Regions from separate parts of the Ochrobactrum sp. PL_is501 genome, predicted to be linked through region 2. Evidence: riboswitches for the same ligand, from Rfam matches in the RefSeq annotation. Region 2 holds a riboswitch; the other holds the start of a gene.
What was found. A riboswitch is a leader RNA that binds a small molecule or an ion and turns the genes downstream of it on or off. The one in region 2 is predicted to bind FMN.
Positions count from the first base shown of each region.

Region 1: another riboswitch for FMN. It lies ahead of AC0TOF_RS12470 (6,7-dimethyl-8-ribityllumazine synthase); the one in region 2 lies ahead of AC0TOF_RS05225 (DMT family transporter).

Region 1 covers NZ_JBVPGR010000035.1:232,379-243,699, forward strand. Annotated here, with positions in the region: gene AC0TOF_RS12440 (Fe(3+) ABC transporter substrate-binding protein) at 1-799, shown strand, start outside; gene AC0TOF_RS12445 (ABC transporter permease) at 869-2,548, shown strand; gene AC0TOF_RS12450 (bifunctional diguanylate cyclase/phosphodiesterase) at 2,709-5,069, shown strand; gene AC0TOF_RS12455 (hypothetical protein) at 5,464-5,808, shown strand; gene AC0TOF_RS12460 (protein tyrosine phosphatase family protein) at 5,878-6,222, opposite strand; gene fdhD (formate dehydrogenase accessory sulfurtransferase FdhD) at 6,336-7,157, shown strand; gene AC0TOF_RS12470 (6,7-dimethyl-8-ribityllumazine synthase) at 7,177-7,653, opposite strand; FMN riboswitch at 7,730-7,890, opposite strand; gene AC0TOF_RS12475 (ABC transporter substrate-binding protein) at 8,471-9,736, shown strand; gene AC0TOF_RS12480 (carbohydrate ABC transporter permease) at 10,019-10,900, shown strand; gene AC0TOF_RS12485 (carbohydrate ABC transporter permease) at 10,897-11,321, shown strand, end outside.
Region 2 covers NZ_JBVPGR010000030.1:46,032-57,352, reverse strand. Annotated here, with positions in the region: gene aroA (3-phosphoshikimate 1-carboxyvinyltransferase) at 1-577, opposite strand, end outside; gene AC0TOF_RS05240 (TIGR02300 family protein) at 908-1,297, shown strand; tRNA gene AC0TOF_RS05235 (tRNA-Ala) at 1,521-1,596, shown strand; gene AC0TOF_RS05230 (acyltransferase family protein) at 1,783-2,913, shown strand; gene AC0TOF_RS05225 (DMT family transporter) at 2,932-3,843, opposite strand; FMN riboswitch at 3,939-4,090, opposite strand; gene AC0TOF_RS05220 (acetoacetate--CoA ligase) at 4,330-6,318, shown strand; gene AC0TOF_RS05215 (isovaleryl-CoA dehydrogenase) at 6,507-7,655, shown strand; gene AC0TOF_RS05210 (carboxyl transferase domain-containing protein) at 7,655-9,262, shown strand; gene AC0TOF_RS05205 (acetyl/propionyl/methylcrotonyl-CoA carboxylase subunit alpha) at 9,326-11,284, shown strand; gene AC0TOF_RS05200 (hydroxymethylglutaryl-CoA lyase) at 11,286-11,321, shown strand, end outside.

The DNA of each region.
Region 1 (11,321 bases), on a different contig from region 2:
TGCTGATATACTTATGACGGTGGACGCTGGTAACCTGGTCGACCTCGTCGACAAGGGCCTGACCCAGCCTGTCGACTCGAAGATTCTCAAAGAGGCTGTACCGGAGCAACTTCGCGATGCGAAGGATAACTGGTTCGCACTTTCCATGCGCGCTCGCGTCGTCTATGCCGCGAAGGACCTTGAGCTTGACAAGATCAACTATGAGGACCTGTCCGATCCGAAGTGGAAGGGCAAAATCTGCATCCGTGCCGGCCAGCACCCTTACAATACCGCTCTCTTTGCGGATTACATCGCGCATTATGGCCCGGAAAAGACCGAGGAATGGCTGAAGGGTCTGAAAGATAATCTGGCGCGCAAGGCGGCGGGCGGAGACCGCGACGGCGCCAAGGATATTGTCGGTGGTATTTGCGATATCGCTGTGGCCAATTCCTACTATGTCGGCCTGATGCGTTCAGGCAAGGGCGGTGATGAGCAGAAGGTCTGGGGCGAGGGCATCAAGGTTCTGCTGCCGACTTTCAAGGACGGCGGAACGCAGGTCAATATCAGCGGCGCCGCAATTGCAAAGAACGCTCCACACAAGGATGCAGCGGTCAAGTTGCTCGAATATCTGGTCTCCGATGAGGCTCAGCAGATCTACGCCAAGGCCAATTTCGAATATCCGGTCAAGCCGGGCGCGCCGCTTGATCCAATCGTGGAATCCTTCGGTGAACTGAAGATCGACAGTGTTCCGCTGTCTGAAATCGTCAGCCATCGCAAACAGGCAAGCGAACTGGTCGACAAAGTCGGTTTTGATAACTAAAAGCCGATTGAACTGATGAGACTAACGCCGGTGCAGTCCATGCGCCGGCGTTGCACTATAGAGAGACCGATGGAAGCCTTTGCCGCCGTGCGGAAACGAGTTTTGCAACCCGCAAGGGCAGGGCGCAGCTGGCTATGGCTCTCGGTTCTTGTCGCAGTTCTGGTTTTATTACCGGTTCTCGCCCTCGCATTGGAGGCCTTAAAAGGCTCTGCGGGCTTGTGGGCACATTTGTTCGCCACCAACTTGCCAAGCGCTTTTCTCGAAACGGTGATTTTGCTTGCCGGGGTCGGGATCATAGCGGCTTTTCTTGGAACATCGGCGGCATGGTTGGTGACGGCTTACGATTTTCGGGGGCGGGGTGTGCTGGAATGGGCGCTTTTGCTGCCATTGGCTGTGCCGACATACATTATCGCCTATGCCTATCTTGATATCCTGCATCCAATCGGGCCAGTGCAGGGCGCGGTTCGTTTCGTGCTGGGATATGATAGCCCACGCCAGTTCCGCTTGCCCGATATTCGCTCGATGGCCGGTTGCATCATCCTTTTGGGCTTCGTTCTCTATCCTTATGTCTATATTCCTACGCGGGCAATGTTTCTCACTCAGTCCGCCAGCCTTATCGAGGCGGCAAGAACTCTAGGGGTCAGCCGCAAAGGCATTTTCTGGCGTGTTGCATTGCCGCTGGCCCGGCCTGCCGTGGCGGTTGGGGTCAGTCTTGCCCTGATGGAAACCCTCAATGATGTAGGCGCTGCCGAATTTCTAGGGATTCGCACATTAACCGTCTCGATTTACACCACCTGGATAACGCGTTCGGATTTGCCGGGAGCTTCCCAATTGGCGCTTGCTCTCCTGTTTCTGGTGGTTGCTCTTGTTTCAATAGAACGCTGGGGACGCCGCAAGCAGCGCTTTGCTTCCAATATCCGCCATTCGCGCGGTTTCGAACCACTGGTGGTCGGAAAAGGGCGGGGTGCATGGTTGTTCTGCCTTTGCACGCTGCCCATTGTCATTGGATTCGTTCTGCCTGCGATCTATCTGGTCGTGGAGGCCATTAAACGGATTCGCTTCGCCGGAGTGTCGCCACGATTGATCGGAGAAGCATTCAATACTGTGGTTCTCGCTTCATCGGCGACGGTTCTGGTGCTGATTTGCGGAATGCTTGTCGCATATGCTGTCCGGCTTTTCCCGAGCACAATTTCGCGCTGGTCTTATCGCCTGTCGACAATGGGATATGCGGCACCGGGGACCGTTATCGCGATCGGCATTCTGGTGGTGGCCGGCAGCTTCGATCATCTTTTCAATCAGTTCACGTCGCATTTCCTCGGATACTCTGCCGGGCTGGTGCTCATCGGAACAGGTGCAGCGGTTGTCTACGCTTATGTCGTCAGATTCCTTGCTATCTCCGCGGGCGGGATAGATTCCGGACTGGAACGCATACCCGTCTCGCTGGACCATGCATCGCGCACGCTCGGGCGTGGAGCCACCCGGACTTTTTTTGCAGTCCATTTGCCATTATCCAGAACAGCCATCGTAGCGGCTGGCCTGCTCGTGTTTGTTGACTGTGTGAAAGAACTGCCTGCAACGCTTTTGTTGCGGCCGCTTAACATTGAAACGTTTTCGACGCATCTTTATGGGGAAGCCGCGCGCGGAACTTATGAAGAAGCGTCTATTGCTGCGCTGGCTATCGTAGCGGTCGGAATTTTGCCCGTGATATTGCTTGCCCGCGTCGGGAAGCGTTTTGCAAAGCGTGTCTGATTTCTCCTGCACCACCGGCGGGCATTAATCGGTATATTCGATAATTCAGAAATACTTAAATAGTTGCCGATATTTTTATTCGGTAAGCCAAGCGCAGTCTCGGCAGTATTTTTGGTTGTATTTTATAAGAACTGCACCTGAAGCGGGCGCAGGGGGCGACATGTTTAAAGTCCTGGAATGCGTGACAGTACAGCACGATCAGCCTTTTGTAGTGTTGGCTGCATCCATTTCATTTGCAAGCATGTTTGCATTTTTCCTGTTGTTTGCCCGTGCACGTGAATGCACGGAAAGCCGCCGCGACAATTGGCTTGCAATCAGTGCATTCGCGGGAGGACTGGGCGTATGGGCAACCCACTTCGTGGCCATGCTCGCCTATACCGGCACAGTCGCAATCGAGTTTGATTTCACCATCACCGTTCTTTCGGCTGTGATCGCCGTCCTAGGCTTTTGGTCGAGCCTTCGCTTTCTGAAGGGAACTACGTTCAAATACGCCCTGACTGCGGGCATTTCGGCGACACTATCGATAGCAGCGATGCATTTTATGGGTATGAATGCAGTCAAGGCGGCCGCCGATGTTCGTTATGATCTCCCGCCAGTGATCGTCGGCTGCATAATATCGGTCCTGTTTTTGCTGGCCGCTTTCTGGTTCGTGACGAATGCCTCAGGCTGGATGCGTATTCTGCTCCCGACCTTGGGAGGAGTATTGGCGGTTTGCACGCTCCATTTCACAGCGGTTGCATCCACCGAGCTGGTTCCAAATCCTGCCCTTCCTGCCGCTGACCCTCTCGGTGTCGGTCGGGTCTGGCTGATCGGGGCCATCGCCACCGTGGTATGCATCGCAGCGCTGATGACGATTGTTGCAGTGTTCATAGATCGTTACATGACCGACTTGAAGGGATTTGCGAACGCTACGCTGGAGGGGCTGGCTGTTATCAGGGATGGCAGGATAGTCGAGATGAACGACCGTTTTTCCGATCTCATGCGGCGCAGCGAAAAGGCACTCCTGGGTGTTGCTCCCGATAAGCTGTTGCTGGCGGCTGATGGACTTCCTGTCTGTGCTTCCCGCCAGGATGCAATCGAAGCCGCGCCGCGATTCCCAAATGACGAGCGCATCTTTGAATTGGCGGTTCATACGATTGAGTATCAGGGGCGCCCTTGCGAGGTGCTTGCTGTGCGGGACCTTACTGAAAAGCGCACGGCCCAGCGCCAGATCGAGTATATGGCGCGGCATGATGCGCTGACCGATTTACCCAATCGTGTGTTTCTCGAGGAACGGCTTGCGAATGCCGTCGCGCGTCGCAATCGCGAACCTTTTGCCGTGCTGGCGCTTGATCTGGACCGGTTCAAGGCTGTGAACGACATTTTCGGCCATGCCGAAGGTGACCGGGTATTGAAGACGGTCTCCAGCATTCTGAAACGCTGCATCAACGGTATAGATACGGCCGCACGTATTGGCGGTGACGAGTTCATTATTCTGCAGGTTGGTGTACCCCAGCCCAGAGGTGCGCGGAAACTGAGTGAGAAGATACTGGAAACTTTTCGGTCAGAACTGAATACAGTACTCGATCCAACTGCTGTCGGTGTCAGCATTGGCGTTGCTCTATATCCGAATGACGGCAAGGATGCAGCAGCCCTCCGGCATGCTGCAGACGTTGCGCTTTATCGAGCGAAGACGGAAGGGCGCGGTTTGGTGGCATTCTATTCGCCGGAAATGGATCGTGAGATAAGCGAACGTCGCCAGATGGAGGCTGATTTGCGCCATGCCATGCTTCGTGGCCAGATCAGTATTGCATATCAACCTTTGTTTGCCACCGCCGATGGACGTTGCACGGGCTACGAGGCGCTTGTTCGCTGGAACCATCCCGAACGTGGTCAGATACCACCGGAAGTTTTCATTCCTATCGCGGAGGAAACCGGAGCAATCGTTGCTCTGGGCGAGTGGGTTTTGCGTGAATCTTGCCGCACAGCTGCCGGATGGGAGAAGCATCTGACTATCGCGGTCAACCTGTCACCCGTGCAGTTTCGTCTGATCAGTCTGCCGGATACTGTCAGTTCGATCATCACAGAAACCGGCCTTGATCCGACGAGACTGGAGTTGGAGATAACAGAATCCGCTCTGATGAAGGATCGATCGACGACACTTGAACTGCTGCGCCGCATGAAGAAATCAGGCGTCCGTGTTGTTATGGACGATTTCGGTACCGGCTATTCGTCACTCAGCAATCTTCAAAGTTTCCCATTCGACAAAATCAAGATCGACCGCAGTTTTATTACCAGCATGGAAACGGACGTCAGTGCGAGAGCCATTGTCCGAGCCATCGTCGGGCTGGGGCGCAGCCTGGACCTGCCGGTGGTGGCAGAAGGGATAGAAACCTTCGACCAGCATCGCATGGTAATTGAAGAGGGTTGTGAACAGGTTCAGGGTTTTCTGTTCGGACGTCCTGCAAATGCACCAGCTTCCGTAGACCCATCGGCGGTAATCTTATCGCAAAAGGGCGGCGAACAAGTAAAAGCTGTCTAATAGCGTGTGCTTGTGAATAATTGCGAATTCTGGAGGGCTTCCAGAAGCGGTTTTTCTCTGCCGAATTGTTACAAAGCTGTTACCCTGCGTGGTCGCACATGCAACATTGCGTCCAAAAACCAGCAGCGTGGAACCACAAATTCCTCAATCTCTCGAAGGGCTTGCGAGGTGCCTGATCCGTCGGGGCACTTAAAATAGAGCAATGTTTTCAACACGATATTTCGCGTGATCGCAATAATAAGTGAATTTATCCGAAGGAGCTTTCCGTGCTTGTAACACGTTGCGGCCACAAAGCGAAAGCTGAATAGGACGAACAGTAACAGTACTCGGATCGCAAGATAAATCCGTAACGGGTTTCTTCGTACGAATGTTGGTTAAGTGGATGATGGAAACGATGCTTACTTCGCAACAATGGCTTCCGGTCGAGTTGCTCAATATCGGCCTGGCCGCGGCTCTTTTTTTCGCCTGCCTTGTTCACTCGTTGTGGAAAGCCGTCTTTGACGAACTCAATCCGGTATTCTGGCGTCGCACGGCTGCTCTGCTCTGGGCGGGTATTTTTATCGTGGCGCTCAGCGGCGGGATTGAAAGCTTTAACTGGCCACAGGCCATTGGCTGGCTTCTCGTTCTTGGCGGTGTTGTCGCGACGGTGGCGCGCACCGGCATGAGCTATTATCGTCAATATTGCGCCCACACATCGCGTGCGGTTCATTCGGGCCGAGCCCGGCTTTCAGGACGATGATTGCCATGTTTGCAAAGACTGTAGAAATGCCTTTGCGGCTTCACCGTCCTCATAGCCTGCGCTCGTTCTTTATCCGCGCCTTTGCTGCTGTACGATCCCGTAAATATTCGTAGAGCGTGCACCCGATCGGCAGTAGCCAAGAATTGGTCCTTCGGCTTCATCCAGTGCTGCTGCCATCGCATCTACATCTTCCTGCGTCAGCTGTCCGCCGATAACCGGGATATAGTAGGTTGCCAAGCCAGCCTTTTCTGCAACGCGTGCAATCTCGGCGAACTCGGGCTGATCTGGCCCGCCTTCATGATCGGGCCGATTGCAGATGATTGTGCGAAAACCCTCCGCCGCGATGTCGCGCACGTCGTCAGGTTCGATCTGGCCTGAAACCGAGTAATTATCGTCTATCTGCCGAATATCCATCTCTTCCTCGCTTGCCCCGAACCGTGGGGCTTGTTTGGTGGCACCTTACATAAAAGCTGATTTCGTGCCACATGAAACTGTTGGGTTCATGACGCGTGACGGACGAGAATGAGATGATGATCCAGACGACAAGCCGAAAGGTGCCGTATCTCGCGCATCGCGCGTCGGGCTTCAATGAAAGCATGCGCACAGTGCCGGAAGAGGTGCCGGTGGCTATAAGTTACAATGGCTCGACACAGGCCGTTATGATGGCGACGCCGGACGATCTTGAAGACTTTGCCATCGGTTTCACTCTGACTGAAAATATCGTTGATCATATTTCCGAGATCGAAGCGGTTGAGGCTGTTGCCTTTGAAAAGGGCATAGACATTCAGATCAGACTGGCCGAACCACAGGAGCAGCGGCTTGCTGCAAGGCGCAGGTTTATGGCGGGACCCGTAGGTTGTGGGTTGTGCGGCATAGATTCGATCGAACATGCGTTGCGACCGCTAAACGTTTTGAAAAATGCGGAAAGGCGGTTTACGGCAGGAGAAGTGCGAGCGGCTATAGCTTCGCTCGCGGAAGGGCAGCGACTGAATGCAGAAACCAGAGCCGTTCATGCGGCTGGATTTTATACACCGGAAAACGGACTCGTCGCGGTCCGCGAAGACGTCGGACGTCATAATGCGCTCGACAAACTTGTTGGCGCAGTTTCCCGCACGAATGTTAAACCGGCGATAGGAATTGTAGCCATTACAAGCCGTGTATCGGTGGAGATGGTGCAAAAGGCTGTGCTATTCGGCGTGCCGGTTCTGGCCGCCATTTCGGCACCGACCGCACTGGCCATTCGGACGGCGGAGGACGCTGGCCTGACGCTTATTGCGTTGGTTCGAGGCGATGATTTCGATATTTATACCCATCCGCATTCTATCGTGAAGCCTGACCGGCCTTTTTAGGTGCCGGTCAGGCCAGCACTTATACGAGCGCGTTAATGCGGCTGCGTTCGCCGACAATCTGCAAAGCGGCATGGGCTGCTTCCACGCCTTTCACCTTGAAATGTGCATGGAAGAAATCACGATGCTCTTTGCTTTCATGGAAATGATGCGGTGTCAGGACAACGCTGAGAATTGGAACTTCGGTCTCAAGACCAACCTGCATCATGCCGTTGATAACCGCAGTTGCGACAAAATCGTGCCGGTATATACCACCATCCACGACGAAGGCCGCACCGACTATCGCAGCGAATTGCCCGGTTTTGGCCAAGGTTTTGGCGTGGAGCGGAATTTCATACGCCCCGGGAACATCGAAGATTTCGACTTCTACGTTGGCGCCGGCCTTTGCTGACAGTTCTTCGATAAAACTCTTGCGGGCTTCATCGACAATATCGGCGTGCCAACGAGCCTGAACGAATGCAATTTTGAAGGAAGTCTTGTTCGGATAGCTCTGGTTCATAGGTTCCTCACGAAACTAGAATCAGGGCGCACAAAAGAACGCTAGACGGCACCGAAATGGCACAATCCTGGCGATCAATTGCTCTCTTCCATCCGGACTTTAACCGTCGGCTCCGGCATTTCACCGGATCTGCTGACCCTGAATTGAAGCCGAATCGACCCCTATCAGGCGCTCGCGGGCTTAAAGCTTTTGCTTCATACCGCCGGTGGGGAGTTTCACCCCGCCCCGAGAACAAACCCGCACACTATTATGCGAGCGGCGCGAACTTATGCCCTTGTCGATGGCTTGTCCAGTAGGAGAGGAGGGAATTTCTACGGCCGCTGCCACCTTTGAAGTTCACTGCATCAGAACCATGTAAATAACCGTCTTTCAAAGGGTAACCCATTCTTTTCCAATGGTTTTTGAGACTGTTGGTTCTACTTGTAGTTTTAATCGATTGGGCTTCTCCCGTTTTGTCGGATAGGAACTATTGACAGGCTGGGAGGGTTGGGGCCTATCCTACGTGCCATACCTTGTCTGGAGGATATTTCGCATTCATAAAAGACAACGTTGTCAATTGGGGCGAGGCGGCGTAAGAGTGAGGTGGAGGATTTCAGGAAAAACGCCGTCAAAGGATGGTCGGGGCGCAGGTGAAAGCGGGAGCTTTCGCATCATATTGCGGCAGTGACTAACAGAAAGAGGCTGTGTGGTGCAGTCGGTTTCTGGTCCGCACCGAGGAGGTGCGGATAGGAATGACGAAGCGGATTATTGCGCATAAGCAGAGGCTTGGCCGAGTATCCGATAGTTTTAGTTTCGTTTGTTTCTACGGGAGGTAGACATGCATAAACTTTTGAAGCTTGCTGCGATGGGTACGGCCGCCTGTGCCTTGCTCGCCGGAATGGCGCCTGTTGCTAATGCACAGGACAAGCAGAATGTCGAAGTTCTGCACTGGTGGACGGCTGGCGGTGAAGCTGCCGCACTTGATGTTCTCAAGAAGGACCTTGAAAAAAAGGGCATCAGCTGGACTGATATGCCGGTTGCTGGCGGCGGCGGTACAGAAGCCATGACGGTATTGCGCGCGCGCGTTACGGCGGGCAATGCGCCGACGGCAGTGCAGATGCTCGGCTTCGACATTCGTGACTGGGCAGAGCAGGGGGCTCTTGGCAACCTCGATGAGATCGCTACCAAGGAAGGTTGGGAAAAGGTTATCCCGGCCCCCTTGCAGGAATTTGCCAAGTATGACGGTCACTGGATCGCGGCTCCCGTCAATGTTCACTCCACAAACTGGATGTGGATCAATAAGGCAGCGCTCGAGAAGGCTGGCGGTAAGGAGCCAACCAATTGGGACGAATTGATCGCTTTGCTCGACAAGTTCAAGGAACAGGGGATCACTCCGGTCGCTCATGGCGGGCAGCCATGGCAGGACGCCACGATCTTTGACGCCGTCGTGCTCTCCTTCGGCACTGATTTTTACAAGAAAGCCTTCGTCGACCTTGATCCCGATACGCTCGGCAGTGATACGATGAAGCAGGCTTTCGATCGTATGACGAAGCTGCGCTCCTATGTTGATGACAATTTCTCCGGTCGGGATTGGAATCTTGCTTCGGCGATGGTTATCGAAGGCAAGGCCGGTCTCCAGTTTATGGGCGACTGGGCAAAGGGCGAGTTCATCAAGGCTGGCAAGAAGCCGGGTGAAGATTTTGTCTGCATGCGCTACCCGGGTACGCAGGGCGCAATCACATTCAATTCCGATATGTTTGCTATGTTCAAGGTCTCGGAAGACAAGGTTCCGGCTCAGCTTGAAATGGCATCGGCGATTGAGAGCCCGGCTTTCCAGTCGGCATTCAATGTGGTGAAGGGATCGGCTCCAGCGCGTACCGATGTGCCCGATACGGACTTTGATGCTTGTGGCAAGAAAGCTATCGCTGACGAAAAGGAAGCGAGTGAAAAGGGTACGATGCTGGGCTCAATGGCACATGGCTATGCCAACCCGGCAGCTGTCAAGAACGCTATCTATGATGTCGTAACCCGTCAGTTCAACGGTCAGCTTTCTTCGGAAGATGCCGTCAAGGAACTGGTATCGGCTGTTGAAGCTGCGAAATAACCGCAGAGAGGCGTCCAGGAAACCTTCTGGACGCCTCGTATCTCAAGCACTTCGGATATTGGCCACATATTTGAAGGTGACGACGATTGCAGCCAGAAATCAAAACAACAATTGCATGATGAAGCTCTGCATGTTTCCATCGGAAATTGCAGCGGATTGAACTTCTTAGGTGCATTCGGCCCGTATCTGGCTGAGGCGCCAGAATGCCCATCAAACTGATGTCTGGAGCCGCGTCTTATATTGGACGTAGAGCCCCAACTGCGCAAACAGGGTGACGCAAATATGCAGCGTAACAGCCGATTACAGGAACTGGTGCCAAAGCTGGTGCTGGGTCCGAGCTTTCTCATAGTGCTGGTGTTCGTCTACGGTTTCATCATCTATACCGGCGTTCTCTCGCTCACCAACAGCCGAATGCTGCCATCCTATGGCTTCGTCGGACTCGCGAATTACACCAAACTCTGGGCCTTGCCCCATTGGTGGCGGGCAATCACCAATCTGGCAATCTTTGCGTCGCTTTATATTATTATCTGCTCGGTTATCGGACTTTCTCTTGCGATCCTTCTTGATCAGAAAATCCGCGGCGAAGGTGTTCTGCGTCCAATTTATCTCTATCCAATGGCACTGTCTTTCATCGTGACCGGAACGGCATGGAAGTGGTTTCTCGATCCCGGAATTGGTCTGGAAAACACAATGCATCTATGGGGTTGGGAGAGTTTCTCGTTCAACTGGATCAAGAGCAACACGATGGCAATCTACTGTCTGGTTATTGCCGCCGTATGGCAATCATCCGGGTTCGTGATGGCGATGTTTCTGGCAGGATTGCGCGGTGTCGACAACGAGATCATCAAGGCAGCCCAAATTGACGGCGCTTCAACGGGCACCATCTATCGCCGCATCATCATTCCGTTGATGCGCCCGGTTTTCCTGTCAGCGTTCGTGGTTCTCGCTCATCTGGCGATCAAGGCCTATGATCTGGTGATCGCATTGACCGGTGGTGGACCGGGTCAGGCTACGGAATTGCCTGCGACCTTCATGTATTCCTATACATTCACCCGGAACCAGATGGGTATCGGTGCTTCATCGGCAATCATCATGCTGGTGATGATCTTCTCGATCATCATTCCCTATCTTTATTCGGAAATTCGCGGAGGGTCGCGGTCATGAGCGCCCAGTCGCAAGACAATGCCATCAGCAGCGGAAAGCTGACACGCGCGCTGATCTACACGGCACTGCTGATCTTTGCATTCTACTATCTGCTGCCGCTCTATGTGATGCTGGTCAACTCCTTCAAACCCCTTGATGAAATCCGTCAGGGCGGCATGTTGAATCTGCCACAGCAATGGACCATCGAGCCATGGCTGTCCGCGTGGTCGACGGCGCAGATCGGCGTACAGCCAACCGGCCTGAAGCCGTTCTTTATCAACTCAATCCTGATGGTCGTTCCAGCCGTTGCGATCTCGACCATCGTCGGCGCTTTAAACGGTTATGTGCTGACCAAATGGCAGTTCCGCGGATCGAATATCTTTTTCGGCCTGTTGCTGTTGTCGTGCTTCATTCCGTTCCAGATCGTGCTCATTCCGATGGC
Region 2 (11,321 bases):
CGGTGGTGACGCCAGGCGTGTTGAGGCCGGCGAGCAGCACGGCGGATTTCACCTGTGCGGATGCCATCGGCACGCGATAGGTGATCGGATTGGCCGTCTTCGGGCCGATCAGCGTCAGCGGCATGCGGTCGCCTTGGGCTGCTTCCACCTGAACGCCCATTTCGCGCAGCGGATTGAGCACGCGGCCCATGGGGCGAGAAGTCAGCGAGGCGTCGCCGATAAAGGAGGTCTTCATGTCATAGGTGCCGACAAGGCCCATGGTGAGGCGCGCGCCGGTTCCGGCATTGCCGAAATCGAGCGCGGCTTCTGGCTGCAGCAGGCAGCCATTGCCGACGCCATTGATGATCCAGACATCGCCCTCTTTACGGATTTTCGCGCCCATGGCCTGCATGGCGCGGCCGGTATTGATGACGTCTTCGCCTTCCAGAAGGCCGGTGATGCGGGTCTCACCCGAAGCCAGACCGCCGAACATGAAGGAGCGGTGCGAGATGGACTTGTCGCCCGGAATGCGGATTTCGCCCGTAAGTGCCTCCGAGCGGCGGGCGGTTGCTGGTTTCGGGGATGCAGAATGGGACATGGATTTTTCACAGTCACATTTTTGGCGCGGACACGCGCCGGGATTGAGAGATAAGCGGGGCTTCCCTAGCATAGTAATATTGTGCGGTCATCCGCGAATACGCGGCGCGGGCGACACGGAGGCGGAAGAGTCTGCGTATGCGCGTGCGTTTGGCTTTGACAAACGCGCCAAATTGCGTTTATGCACCGGACAACACTATAAACGCGCTTAAGACTTGCCCCTTGCCATATGGTTCAGTGAGCAGCATGGTGATGGGCTGTATGCTTCGAGGCAGGCATCCCGGCGCGATATTATGAATTTGTGTCCCCGTGCAAATTAACGAGGCTAGACGTGGCAAAAGCTGAACTTGGTACCAAGCGTATCGACCCGGAAACGGGCAAGAAATTTTACGATCTCAATCGTGATCCGATCGTTTCGCCTTACACCGGCATTTCCTATCCGCGTTCCTATTTCGATTCCACGCTTGAAAGCCGTGTCGTTGAAGAGGAAACCGAAGAGGAAGAACTGGATACGGCACTGGAAAAGCCGGATTTCGTCTCGCTCGAGGATGCTGACGACGAAACCAAGGGCGGCGGCGACGATCTGCCGGATATCGACGACGACGATGTCGATCTGGGCGATGACGATGACGACACCTTCCTCGAAGAAGAGGAAGACGAGGACGACGATATGTCGGGCATCCTCGGCGGTGGCGTCGGCGGCGACGACGAAGAAGGCTGATCCATTCAGCCGCTCCGGATATGATGCTTTTGCGAGGCGGCCTTCGGGCCGCCTCGTTTCGTTTGGGCGCGTCTCGCGTGGAAGACTGACGCGATCTGTGAATTATTTTTGGCAGATGTGAAAAGAGTTGCGATTTAGCTCTTGATCTTCTCGCGAACGCCATTTAATAAGCCGCCACACCGGGCAGCAAGTCCTGCCTGGCCCACCTCGAAAGAGGTCTGATGGGGCCATAGCTCAGCTGGGAGAGCGCCTGCATGGCATGCAGGAGGTCAGCGGTTCGATCCCGCTTGGCTCCACCAAATCCTTCCTGAAATTCCAGAAGACATACCCCTATCCATCGACGCGATATCTGTCCTCGGACAGACGTGTTCGTGCGTCAAAATGATCTCGGTGACATTTAACCGGGTTTTTCGGGCATATGCGCTCGACAAATCCCAAAAAGTTGGTAAGTGAATTTCCAAAGTATTTCAGCATGGCTATTTCGAATGAGCAGGCTTCCTGATTTCGATGGGCTGCGGTTTTTATTGTGTATCGGAATCGCCGTCTTTCATTTTTCTTTCCGCGTTCCGGTGAAGAATGAAGTGTTGACTGAATTTATATTAGCTTTTTCTTATTTTACCGATATCTTCTTTATCGTTTCCGGGCTTTTTCTGGCAAGACGGCGAAATTATCTCTGGAGCTGGCCCCGATATGTTGCCTTTGTCGGAAAGCGGCTGGCGCGGATTTATCCGCTGCATGTGGCTGCTTTCTCGTGTTTCGCGCTGCTGTCCGCCCTCACGGCAGCGGGAATCCTGCGTCCCCAGATTGAGCCCAGCATGAGCTGGCGCGATGGGCTGACCCAGCTCCTGCTGGTCCATAATTGGGGATTGGGACATACCTTGTCCTATAATTATGTCAGCTGGTCGCTGAGTGCTCTTTTCGCCATGTATCTGGCCTTTCCGCTGTTCGACCTGCTTTGCAGGCGGTTCGGAAGCTGGGTCCTTGTCGGCGTCATCGTTGCTGCTGTCGGTGGTGAATATCTGGCGCAAAGGCTTGGCGTGTTGTCGCTGACCCGCATTCAATTGTCCGATTTGGGCGTCTTCCGGGCCTTGCCTTCCTTTCTCTTCGGAATGTGGCTCGCCCGGCGGGAACACCCCGTAATGCCCGGCGCGGTCATCAAGACCTTGCTTGCCGTCTGCCTGATCGCCTTCCTGTTCTGTCATCCCGAAAATGGGCCGGGTGAACCCAATACGCTTGAAGGTCCATGGCGGCTCGCCTTCCTTTATGCGTGTATCTATGTACTTTATGCCGCGTCCAGTCAGGGCATCTACACCCCGCTGCAATGGCGAGGATTCACGAAGCTTTCCCGTTACAGCTTTGGCATATTCATTCTGCATCCGTTAGTGGGCATGATTTTCTTCAAGTTGACTGCGGATCGGTGGGGTGGCACGACGGCGGGCGCGGTTCTGGTCATTTGTGGGGCTGCTGTTGCCAGCGTATTGATTGCGGCCGCCGCCTATCACCTGTTCGAGAATCCGCTTCACCGCTGGCTGGTGAAAAGAATTGACACCTGGCTCGGCAGATACGAGCGCGGCTCTGCCGAAACCACGCAGGGCTGCCTGCCTGTCGTTCGATAGACAGCCCTGCAGGGTCGGTCAGGCGGTGCGCGTCGTGCCGCTATCCTGCCGCATCAGATAGAGCGATGCACCGACGATGAGGGCCGCTCCCGGCCAGAAGTTGATGCCGGGCGTGGCGGCAAACACGATCCAGCCGAAAACAACATTGATCGGCAGTCGCAGATCGTCGAACGGCTGCAGATAAACCGCATCCGCGATCGAATAGGCGGCAATCTGGAAATATTGCGCCAGGGCAGTGAAAGCGCCGATGACGATCAATATGGACCAGATCTCGACGCCGGGTGCGGTGATTGCCGACATGCTGAGGCCCGATGCCAGCCAGAGCGCCGCATTGATGGGGGTGAGCAGCACCAGCATATAGGCCGAAATGCTGGCGGGCTTTTCAAAACGGGTCAGATATTTGGTCATCACCGAATAGCCGGCCCAGAGCGCTGCGGCGAGGATCGGCAGCAGCGAGTAGACCGTATAGGAATCCGACCACGGCGCGATGATGATCAGCGCGCCGACAAATCCGGCGAAGGTGGTGAGCAGGCGCGCCGGTGTCACCTTTTCCCGCAGAAACAGCCGCGCGCACAGAATGACGAAGAAGGGTGATGTCATGGATAGCGCAACCACCTGCCAGATCGGCACGTGGGCCAGCGCGTAAATCCATACCTGCACGCCAGCGGCGGCCAGTGCGACACGCACGACGTGGAAGCCGAGGCGGCTGGTGCGCAAGGCCCTTGCGCCATCGCGAATGAGCAGGGGCAATGTCAGCACCAGGGCGATCACATATTGCCAGAAGGCAATGATGACCGATGGAATGCCGGTGCGCGTTCCAGCCCATTGGGTGGCGACATTGACTGCGGCATAGGCCGAACAGGCCGCGACCATCAGCGCCGCGCCGCGCACGGTGGGTTTCAAAGTTGGGGCAGAGGCAAGTTGGCTCAACGGTTTCTTCCCTTTTTCAAGCCTGCTACCTCAGGGTACGGGAAGAAAAACTGCAGGACGAAGACGGTAAGCCGTCCAGCCAGGCATGATTCCAACCTCGTTCTCTCTCATCCGGACTATGACCGTCGGCTTCGGATTTGCACCGAATCTGCTGACCCTGATACGTTTTCGTGTCAGGCGCTCGCGGGCTTCGGGTGTTTCACCCGTTACCGCCGGTGGGGAATTTCACCCCGCCCTGAGAACTGGATATTTCTTTTGCACCGGATGGCATGAAGTTGCATCCGATGCTGGCAATAAATAGGCCCCGTTTTTTCGCAAGGCAAGATACTCACTGCTCGTGCGGCAATGATGCGCCCTGATGCCTTTTGCTGCGCCCTTGAGTGCCATGCCATGGAAAAGCATGGACGGATCGGAAACTCTCTTTTAGAAATCCGTGACGGAGTTGATCGGGTGAGGGTCCGGCTCCGCCTGGTTCTGGGAGGAATGATGAGCACCAACGCAGTCCCCACGCAGTTTTCGCATGACCGCCCCCTGTGGCAGCCGGATGCGGGGCGCATCGCCGCCAGCAATCTGGAGCAGTTCCGCATTCGCGCCGAACAGCGGTCGGGCCTCAGCCTGCCGGATTATGCCGCGCTGCATCGCTGGTCGGTGGAGGATCGTGCCGGATTCTGGACGCTCATCTGGGATTTTTGCGACGTCATCGGCGACCGCGGCGGCAAGGCGCTGATCGATGAAGGTCATATGCGCGAGGCGCGGTTCTTTCCGCAGGCGAAGCTCAATTTCGCCGAGAATCTTTTGCGTTACAAAGGCGATGGCGAGGCGATTGTCTTTCGCGGAGAGGACAAGGTCGAGCGCCGCCTGACATGGGACGATCTCCACGCGCTGGTCTCCAAACTCCAGCAATTCATGCTGACCGAAGGCGTACAACCCGGCGACCGTGTAGCGGGCATGATGCCCAATATGCCGGAAGCGGTGGCGCTGATGCTGGCGGCAAGCTCGATTGGCGCGGTCTGGTCATCCTGTTCGCCGGATTTTGGTGTGCAAGGCGTGCTGGATCGTTTCGGCCAGATAGAGCCGAAGCTCTTCTTCGCCTGCGACGGCTACTGGTATAACGGCAAGCGCATCGACGTGGCCGACAAGGTTGCCGAAGTGACGGCAAAACTGCCGGGGTTGAAGCGGGCTGTCATCGTCACCTATCTGGGTGAAGCGGACGCTGTCGCCGACAAGGCGGAAAAGGCTATTGCGCTCGATGCGGCCCTTGAGCCGTTCCGGGCGAAAGACGTCGAGTTCACCCGACTGCCTTTCGATCACCCGCTCTATATCCTGTTTTCCTCGGGCACGACGGGCATTCCGAAATGCATCGTGCATCGGGCGGGCGGCGTGCTGTTGCAGCATTTGAAGGAACACAGCCTTCATGCGGACTTACGCGAGGGCGACCGTTTTTTCTATTTCACCACCTGCGGCTGGATGATGTGGAACTGGCTGGCGTCAGGCATTGCCTCCGGCGCAACGCTTTTGCTTTATGACGGTTCGCCCTTCTATCCCGATGGCAATGCGCTGTTCGACTATGCGCAGGCCGAAGGCATGACCTATTTCGGCACTTCGGCGAAATTCATCGATGCAGTGCTGAAAGCCGGGCTGAAACCGGGGCAGGTGCATGATCTGTCGGCGCTGCGCACGATTTCGTCCACCGGTTCGCCCTTGTCGCCGGAAGGTTTTGCTTTCGTTTACGAAGCGATCAAGCCGGATGTGCATCTCGCCTCGATTTCCGGCGGCACGGATATTGTCTCCTGCTTCGTTCTGGGCGTGCCGACCGAGCCGGTCTGGCAGGGCGAGATTCAAGGCGCGGGCCTTGGCATGGCCGTCGATGTCTGGGATGATGACGGCAAGCCGGTGCGCGGGCAAAAGGGCGAACTCGTCTGCACGAAGGCTTTCCCCTGCATGCCGTTGCAATTCTGGAACGATCCGGGCGACGCAAAATATCAGGCGGCTTATTTCGAGCGCTTCGACAATATCTGGTGCCATGGCGATTTTGCCGAATGGACCGGGCATGACGGCATCGTCATTCATGGGCGTTCGGATGCCACGCTCAATCCGGGCGGCGTGCGCATCGGCACGGCGGAGATCTACAATCAGGTCGAGCAGATGCCGGAAGTGGCCGAGGCGCTGTGCATCGGGCAGGATTGGGACAATGATGTGCGTGTGGTGCTGTTCGTGCGGCTTGCCGAAGGTGTCGCGCTGGACGATGATCTCAAGGCGCGCATCAAGGCCAAAATCCGCACCGGCGCGACGCCGCGTCATGTGCCTGCAAAGATCGTTGCCGTATCGGATATTCCGCGCACCAAGTCGGGAAAGATCGTGGAACTGGCCGTGCGCGACATTGTGCATGGACGCGAGGTGAAGAACCGCGAGGCGCTGGCCAACCCGCAAGCACTGGAGCTTTATCGCGATCTGGCAGAACTTCAGGAAAACTGATGCTCAAAACATCGCGAAATAAAATTTCGTCAAGCGGCAATAAATAGCCACAGAACGCCGCGCAACCCCATTGCCTATTTGACCGCCACGGGACACTCTGCCTTCAACATAAGCCATCTTGGTAAAAGATGGTCGCCGGGCAGAACTTGTGGAGGACGAGTATGTTTGCTTTGGGCCAAAATGGGGGCATAAACTTCGGTCTTGGCGAGGAGATCGAAGCCCTTCGCGATACGGTGCGCCGTTTCGCGGACGAGCGCATTGCGCCGCTTGCCGCCGAAACCGACCGCAATAACGCATTTCCCATGCATCTTTGGCGTGAACTGGGTGAGCTTGGCGTGCTCGGTATTACCGCGCCAGAAGACTATGGCGGTGCTGGCATGGGCTATCTGGCGCATTGCATCGCGATGGAGGAGATCAGCCGCGCTTCCGCCTCCATTGGGCTGAGCTATGGCGCGCATTCCAATCTCTGCGTCAATCAGATCACCCGCAATGGTTCGCCCGCACAGCGCGCAAAATATCTGCCGAAGCTTATTTCCGGCGAGCATGTCGGCGCGCTGGCCATGTCCGAGCCGGGGGCCGGTTCCGACGTCGTGTCGATGAAGCTTGAGGCGCAAAAGCGGGGCGACCGCTATGTTCTCAACGGCAACAAGATGTGGATCACCAATGGCCCCGATGCCGACGTACTGGTGGTCTATGCCAAGACCGATCCGGCGGCAGGCCCACGCGGCATCAGCGCCTTCATCGTCGAAAAAGGCTTCAAAGGGTTTTCGACCGCGCAAAAACTCGACAAGCTCGGCATGCGCGGCTCCAACACCTGTGAACTGGTGTTTCAGGATTGCGAAGTGCCAGCCGAAAACCTGCTTGGAACCGAGGGCAAGGGCGTCAATGTGCTGATGTCCGGCCTTGACTACGAGCGCGTGGTGCTGGCGGGCGGTCCGCTCGGCATCATGGCGGCCTGTCTCGATGTCGTGGTGCCCTATGTGCATGAGCGCAAGCAGTTCGATCAGCCTATTGGCGAGTTCCAGCTCATGCAGGGCAAGCTTGCCGACATGTATGTGATCTTCAACGCCTCGCGCGCCTATACCTATGCGGTAGCAGCAGCCTGCGACCGGGGCGAGACGACGCGCAAGGATGCGGCGGGCTGCATTCTCTATACGGCGGAAAACGCCACCCAGATGGCCTTGCAGGCGATACAGGCGCTGGGCGGCAATGGTTATATAAACGACTACCCGACCGGACGCCTGTTGCGTGACGCCAAGCTTTATGAAATCGGCGCAGGCACATCGGAAATCCGGCGCATGCTGATCGGACGGGAACTCTTTCAGGAGACCCGTTGATGGCGGTCCTGAAATCGGAAATCTCGACGCGCAGCGCCAGCTTCGAGGCCAACCGCAAGGCAATGCTGGCGGCTATCGACGTGGTGGGCGATGCTGCCCGTATTGCGCTGGATGGCGGCGGCGAGAAGGCGCGTGAACGCCATGTTTCGCGCGGAAAACTGCTGCCGCGTGAGCGTGTCTCGCAGTTGCTCGATCCGGGTTCGCCCTTTCTGGAAGTGGGGCTAACGGCCGGCCATGGCATGTATGGCGGGGCAGCACCGTCCGGCGGCATCATCACCGGCATCGGGCGCGTGTCGGGCCGCGATTGCATGATCGTCTGCAACGATGCGACGGTGAAGGGCGGCACCTATTATCCGGTCACGGTGAAAAAACACCTGCGCGCGCAGGAGATTGCAGGCGAAAATCGTCTGCCTTGCATCTATCTGGTCGATTCCGGTGGCGCGAACCTGCCCAATCAGGATGAGGTTTTCCCGGATCGCGACCATTTCGGGCGCATTTTTTACAATCAGGCGCAAATGTCGGCGGCGGGCATTCCGCAGGTCGCCGTGGTCATGGGATCGTGCACGGCAGGCGGCGCTTATGTGCCGGCCATGAGCGACGAAACGGTGATCGTACGCAATCAGGGCACCATCTTTCTGGCGGGGCCTCCTTTGGTGAAAGCCGCGACCGGCGAAGTGGTGAGCGCGGAGGATCTTGGCGGCGGCGATGTCCATACGCGGCTTTCGGGCGTCGCCGATCATCTGGCCAATGACGATGCTCATGCCTTGCAAATCGCGCGCGCGATTGCCGCCAATCTCAACAGCGAAAAACGTTCGTTTATCCCAAGAGGCGATGGCGCCGCGCCGCTTTACGACCCGGAAGAAATTCTGGGCGTTGTCTCGGCCGATACGCGCATTCCTTATGATGTGCGCGAGGTGATTGCGCGCCTTGTCGATGGTTCGGTTTTCGATGAGTTCAAGGCGCGGTTCGGCACCACCTTGGTCTGCGGTTTTGCCAGTGTCTACGGCATGCCAGTCGGCATCATCGCCAATAATGGGGTCTTGTTTTCGGAAGCGGCGCTGAAGGGCGCGCATTTCATCGAGCTTTGCTGCCAGCGCAACATTCCGCTGGTGTTTTTGCAGAACATCACCGGCTTCATGGTGGGGCGTAAATATGAGGCCGAAGGCATTGCCAAGCACGGCGCCAAGCTGGTGACGGCGGTGGCGACGGCCAATGTGCCGAAGATCACCATGTTGATCGGCGCATCCTATGGCGCGGGCAATTACGGCATGGCCGGGCGGGCGTACTCGCCGCGCTTCCTGTGGACATGGCCGAACAGCCGCATCGCCGTGATGGGCGGCGAGCAGGCGGCGGGTGTGCTGGCGACCGTCAAGCGCGATGGGATCGAGCGCACCGGCGGCACATGGTCGGCGGAAGAAGAGGCGGAATTCAAGCGCCCGACGCTCGAAATGTTCGAGCGCCAGAGCCACCCGCTCTATGCATCTGCAAGGCTGTGGGATGATGGCATTGTCGATCCGCGCAAGAGCCGCGAGGTGCTGGGCCTGTCGCTTTCCGCCACGCTGAACGCGCCGGTCGAGCCGACGCGTTTCGGCTTGTTTAGAATGTGAGGGGCGCGGGATGAGGAAAAGTGTGAAGCGGTTTTCCGCCCGCATCCCGCGAGGGCAGGAATGATGTTCAAAAAGATACTGATTGCCAATCGCGGAGAAATCGCCTGCCGGGTCATTCGGACGGCGCGCAAGCTCGGCATTGCCACGGTCGCGATTTATTCCGATGCGGATGCCCATGCGCTGCATATGGAGATGGCCGACGAGGCGGTGCGTGTCGGCCCGGCCATTTCGGCGCAAAGCTATCTGAATGTCGATGCGATCATCAAGGCTGCGAAGGAAACCGGCGCAGAGGCCATCCATCCGGGCTATGGCTTTCTCTCCGAAAATGCAGGCTTTGTGGATGCGGTGGAGGCCGCGGGACTTGTCTTCATCGGTCCATCGGCCAAAGCCATTCGCGCCATGGGGCTGAAGGATGCCGCCAAGGCGCTGATGGAAAAAGCAGGCGTGCCTGTCGTGCCGGGCTATCACGGTGACAATCAGGATGGCGCCTTTCTCAAAAGCGAGGCCGACCGGATCACCTATCCGGTGCTCATCAAGGCGCGGGCGGGCGGCGGCGGCAAGGGCATGCGCCGGGTCGATCAGGCTTCCGATTTCGCCGCAGCACTCGAAAGCGCGCGGCGCGAGGCGGAAGCCTCGTTTGGCGATGGCGCGGTGCTGGTCGAAAAATACATGGCGAAGCCGCGTCATATCGAGGTGCAGGTTTTTGGCGACAAGCACGGCAATGCCGTGCATCTTTTCGAGCGCGATTGCTCGCTGCAACGCCGCCATCAGAAGGTGATCGAGGAAGCGCCTGCGCCCGGTATGACGCCGGATATGCGCGCCGCCATGGGCGAGGCGGCGGTAAAGGCGGCGCTGGCGATTGGTTACTCCGGCGCGGGTACGGTGGAGTTCATCGCCGATGTGTCGGAAGGGCTGCGGTCCGACCGCTTCTTCTTCATGGAAATGAACACGCGCCTGCAAGTGGAGCATCCGGTGACGGAAGCGATCACCGGGCTCGATCTGGTCGAATGGCAATTGCGCGTGGCTACCGGCGAGGCGCTGCCGAAGCGCCAGGACGAACTTTCCATAAACGGCTGGGCGTTTGAGGCGCGGCTTTATGCGGAAGACCCGGTGCGGGATTTTTTGCCCGCGACCGGCAAGCTTGCGCTCTTTGCCCCGCCGGAAAATGCGCGCGTCGATTCCGGCGTGCGCACCGGCGACACGATCACGCCGTTCTACGATCCGATGATCGCCAAGATCATCAGCCATGGCGCAACGCGTGACGAGGCGCTGAACCGGCTCGATGCGGCGCTTGGCAAGACCCGCATTGCAGGGCTGGTCACCAACCGCCAGTTCCTGTCAGCGCTCTGCAATCTCGACGCTTTCCGCACCGGCGATGTCGATACCGGGCTGATCGGACGCGAGACGGCAGCGCTTTTCACCGAAAAGCAGCCTTCGGATATCGCTTTTGCGCTGGCCGCGCTTGGTGCGCTCGATCTCCTGAATGCGCCTGAAACAGGCGACCCATGGTCTGGCCTGCGCGGGTTCCGCCTGTGGGGCGAGGCATCGCGCTCGGTTCTGCTCGATCATCACGGCGAGCGTCACACGATAAACCTCGCGGCCAGGGGCGGCAACCGTTTCAGCTTTGCTTTCGGCGAACTGGAAATCCGTGCCCATGAAAACGGTCTCGTCCGTTTCGCCCTCGATGGTCGCGTATCAGAGGCGTCGGTCTCGCGCATCGGACATGATGTGACGGTGCAATTCGAAGGTCGCGACACCATATTTCATCATGTGCAGTCGATAGGCGCGGAGGAGGATGCCTCGAGCGAAAGCCGCATCCTGTCGCCGATGCCGGGGCTGGTGCGGCTGGTTTCCGTCGTGGAAGGTGCGAGCGTCGCCAAGGGCGATCCGCTGGTGACGATGGAAGCAATGAAGATGGAACTGTCACTGACGGCGCCGCGCGACGGCAAGGTCGCATCCGTAACCGTTACGGCGGGCGATCAGGTCAGTGAAGGCGCATTGCTGGTCGAGCTGGAGGAGTAACATGGCTGAACACGTTGAAATCGTCGAAATGGCAGCG